DNA from 2 places in the Afipia sp. GW822-FHT03D08 genome. Region 1 is predicted to be linked to the other one. Evidence: predicted binding sites of a transcription regulator. Region 1 holds the regulator's gene; the other holds the start of a gene.

The links. The regulator PhoB, encoded in region 1, activates phosphate uptake and scavenging genes when phosphate is short. The targets are predictions, from matches to a motif close to TGTCATNNANCTGTCAT.
Region 2: the regulator PhoB is predicted to act here: its motif matches at 1,578-1,594, upstream of AC1RM7_RS08230 (LTA synthase family protein).

The regions. Positions count from the first base shown of each region.
Region 1 covers NZ_JBXANK010000002.1:586,817-589,017, forward strand. Annotated here, with positions in the region: gene arsC (arsenate reductase (glutaredoxin)) at 22-426, shown strand; gene phoB (phosphate regulon transcriptional regulator PhoB) at 490-1,200, opposite strand; gene phoU (phosphate signaling complex protein PhoU) at 1,228-1,944, opposite strand; gene pstB (phosphate ABC transporter ATP-binding protein PstB) at 1,971-2,201, opposite strand, start outside.
Region 2 covers NZ_JBXANK010000001.1:1,661,704-1,663,904, forward strand. Annotated here, with positions in the region: gene AC1RM7_RS08230 (LTA synthase family protein) at 1-1,397, opposite strand, end outside; gene ilvC (ketol-acid reductoisomerase) at 1,730-2,201, opposite strand, start outside.

The sequences.
Region 1 (2,201 bases):
GGTTAAAAGACGGATGCAGCCATGAACGTCACCATCTATCACAACCCGGATTGCGGAACGTCCCGCAACACGCTGGCAATGATCCGGCAAAGCGGCATCGAGCCCACAATTATCGAGTATCTGAAGCAGCCGCCCACCCGCTCAGAACTGATCGAGCTCATTGCGGCGATGGGAGTTTCTGTGCACTCGCTTTTGCGCGAGAAGGGCACACCCTATGCCGAGCTTGGGCTCGGCGATCCGAAATGGACAGATGATGATCTGATCGATCAGATGCTCGCACACCCAATCCTGATCAATCGGCCGATCGTCGTGACACCTAAGGGCGTCAAGCTGTGCCGGCCCTCGGAGGCTGTGCTTGACGTTCTGCCAAATCCGCACATAGGCAGGTTCGTCAAGGAAGACGGCGACGTCGTCAACCCTGTGTGAGGCACGTCGCTGCCGATGACCAACACCCTGCTTATGCGAGGTGAAGGTCAGGCAACTTGCGACTCAGTTTTGCGAATCAGCCTTGGCGAAGCGATCGTCAAGCGCGTAGCCCGCGCCACGAACCGTGCGGATCGGATCCGACTCGCGCCCAAGATTCAGCAGCTTCCTGAGACGGCCGATGTGTACGTCCACCGTGCGCTCGTCGATATAGATGTCACGGCCCCACACGCCATCGAGCAGCTGCTCGCGGCTGAACACACGCCCCGGGTGTTCCAGGAAGAACTCCAGAAGCCGGTATTCGGTCGGGCCCAAGTCGATCGGGCGGCCAGAACGGGCAACGCGCCGCCGGTCACGATCTAGTTCGATGTCGCCAAAGGCGAGAACGGTCGCGAGGCGTTCGGGACTTGCGCGCCGCAGCAGACCCTTCACACGCGCCAGCAGTTCCGGCACCGAGAACGGTTTGACGATATAGTCGTCCGCTCCGGTCGCAAGGCCCCTCACCCTTTCGCTTTCCTCGCCGCGCGCGGTCAGCATGATAATCGGAATCTGCTTGGTCTCGGGTCGTGCACGCAACCGGCGGCAAAGCTCGATCCCGGACAGGCCTGGAAGCATCCAGTCGAGCACGATGAGATCGGGAACATGTTCCTTGAGCCGGGTGTCCGCATCGTCGCCGCGGGCAACCGTCTCGACGTCGTAGCCCTCGGCATCCAGGTTGTAGCGAAGCAGCGTGGTCAACGCCTCTTCGTCCTCGACCACAAGAATTCGGGCGCTCATTTCAAGTCCTTTAGTTCGTCTTACAAATTAACTGCCTGACGCGGCCGTTGCAAAGTTCGTCATGTCGCCCTTCGGGCGCTGATCGAGCATCTGCTGGCCTTCGATCATGTAGAAAACCGTCTCGGCGATGTTGGTCGCATGGTCGCCGATCCGTTCAATATTCTTGGCGCAGAACATCAAGTGAATACAGAAACCGATATTGCGCGGGTCTTCCATCATATAGGTCAGAAGCTCGCGGAACAGGGACGTGCAGATTGCATCGACCTCTTCGTCGCCCTTCCAGACGGTCATCGCGGCAGGCAGATCGTGCGCCGCATATGCATCGAGCACCGACTTGACTTGCGACTGAACGAGGTCGGTCATGTGTTCAAGGCCACGGATCAGCTTCAGCGGATGGAAATCGCTGTCGAGCGCTGCGACGCGCTTGCCGATGTTCTTCGACAGGTCGCCGATGCGCTCCAGATCGGTGGCAACGCGCATCGAACTGACGATTTCACGCAGATCGACCGCCATCGGCTGGCGGCGAGCGATCGTCAGCACCGCGCGTTCCTCGATCAAGTGCTGCAGTTTATCGATCTCGAGGTCGGCCGCGACAACGCGCTTGCCCAGCGCGACGTCGCGCCGGATCAACGCATCGACGGAATCGACGATCTGCCGTTCTGCCAGTCCGCCCATCTCGGCCACGAGCCGGTTGAGTTCCTGAAGGTCGTCGTCGAACGCTTTGGCGGTATGATCTGAAGCCATGATATGTTTTCTCCCGCGAATGCGCGTCAGCCGAAGCGGCCGGTGATGTAATCTTGTGTGCGCCGGTCGGTCGGCGAAGTGAATATCTTGTTGGTATCGTCGAACTCGACCAGCTCACCAAGATACATGAACGCTGTCTTGTCAGACACACGCGCCGCCTGCTGCATATTATGCGTCACGATGGCGATCGTGTAGTCCTCCTTGAGTTCCTGGATCAGTTCTTCGACCTTGGCGGTCGAGATCGGATCGAGCGCCGA
Region 2 (2,201 bases), on a different contig from region 1:
TCACCGAACCGCACCAGCAGGAACGGCTCATCGGGATGTTCGCTCTTCAGCCGTGCCACGAAGCTTGCATAGTCCGACGCCGTCATCGCTTGGCGGCGAATGTATTCGTCGACCTCCCCGGTGTTGCCCGGCGCTTTCCAGCCGGCGGGCGTGAGATCGGAACGATACGTCGACGTCCACGGAAAGTGATTGGCGGTGAGGTAGACGAAAACGAATATCGGCTGCTCGGCCCTGCGCTCACGCGCGATCAGTTGCAGCGCCTGATCGAAATAGAACTTGTCGGGCTGCATGTCCTCGCTGACGCCCATGTCGGCCATGTCGATGAACTTGCCGACCCCTGCCGATGTCTGGAAGTTGCGCGCACTGAGGAAATTCCCGTAAGTCGGATACAGCGAGAACGTCCGGTACCCGCACCGCTGCAATGCCTGCGGCAACCCGCGCGAAATCTTCCCCGCCGTGATCCGCGTGACATAGAACTTCATCTTGCCGAATGACCGCGCCGACAAACCGGTCAGCACGTTGAACTCGGTGTACCAGGTCGGCCCGCCGCTGGATTCGGTGACAAACGAACGCCTCTGCCCGTCGGAGGATTTGAAGTAGTTCCGATAATCCTCAGGCACCTTGATGCCGGGGGCAGCCGTGATGTCGAAGCTGGATTCGTCGAGCACCATGATGATGTTCGGACGCTTGCCGCGCGGCGTGCATGTGGTGAGCGGCGTGGCCTGCGCGGACCCGACGAGGCTCTTCGAGTCGGCCTCGATCCAGCCCGTCGTCGACGTCAGGTGCGAAACAGAGACAACGCCGGATCGCGCCAGATTGGAGATGTGATTGACGCCCTGGAATGGCTCCCACGGCTGTTCTGGATTAGCTACCGACAGCCCGACGATGCCGAGCATGCAGACACCTGCACCGGCAGCGGCGGTCGCGCGGCGGACCCGGAACGGGTCCGCTCGCCAGACCAGCCACATCACAGGCACGGCGATGGCCACCAGCACGATGGACTGCGTCTTGAGCTGCGGGAAGATCGAATGCAGGAACGAAACCGTGTCGCGGTCGATTATCAGGAAATCCAGGAACGTCAGCGTAAGCTGCATGATTCCGTACTTGAACTGCGACAGCACGATCAGGGCAGCGACCAGCGCCAGCGACAACGCCGCGGATACGCCGGGACGGCGAAACGCGATCAGCCAGAGGAAGTTCAGCAGCCCCCACGTCAACAACGCCAGCGTCATCGCGAACGGTCCGTACTCGACCGAGGCGAGAACGTAGATAGCCGTGAGATGCATCGCGGCGATTAACGCGACGCGTAGCCGCCATAACCATCCGGTATCGCCGAGCCACTTCAGCCAAAGCTGAACCTTGCTGCTGGCGGGAGTCGATGTGGTGATAACGGACACGGCGCGCCCGCTACGACGGAAAGCGACGGCGGGCAGCCATCGGGGTCATCGCTGGAGAACCTGGTGTCGGCAGCGGCAACATTGCCTCGACGCGAACTAACCCCGGCACTGTCTGAGGCCTTGGCTGGCGAAGGCCAGGAAGCCAACCGCGCGGCCGGAAACCGCAGCGTGTCACAAAAACGTAATGTAACCGTCATGTAGTCGCAAGGGACTGGCCCTGCGACATATTTCGTTCGGTTAAGGCCGGCTTTCAGCGGGCGTTCAGTTACCCCAAAAGCAAAGACCGGCTGCCTCGCGGCAACCGGCCTTTCTCAAGAAGGAAGGGGCAGAAATCAGTTCTTGGTCTTGTCGACCAGAGCCTTTTCCTTGATCCAGGGCATCATGGCGCGGAGCTTCTCGCCAACGGCCTCGATCTGGTGGGCGTTGTTGCGGCCGCGGGTCGCCTTGAACGAGGCCTGGTTGACCTTGTTCTCGAGCATCCAGTCGCGGGTGAACTTGCCCGACTGGATGTCGGTGAGCACGCGCTTCATCTCGGCCTTGGTTTCCGGGGTGATGATGCGCGGGCCGGTGACATACTCGCCGTACTCAGCGGTGTTGGAGATCGAGTAGTTCATGTTGGCGATGCCGCCTTCGTAGATCAGGTCCACGATCAGCTTCAGCTCGTGCAGGCACTCGAAGTAGGCCATCTCCGGCGCGTAGCCGGCTTCCACCAGCGTCTCGAAGCCGGCGCGGATCAATTCGACGGTACCGCCGCACAGGACGGCCTGCTCGCCGAACAGGTCGGTTTCGCACTCTTCTTTGAAG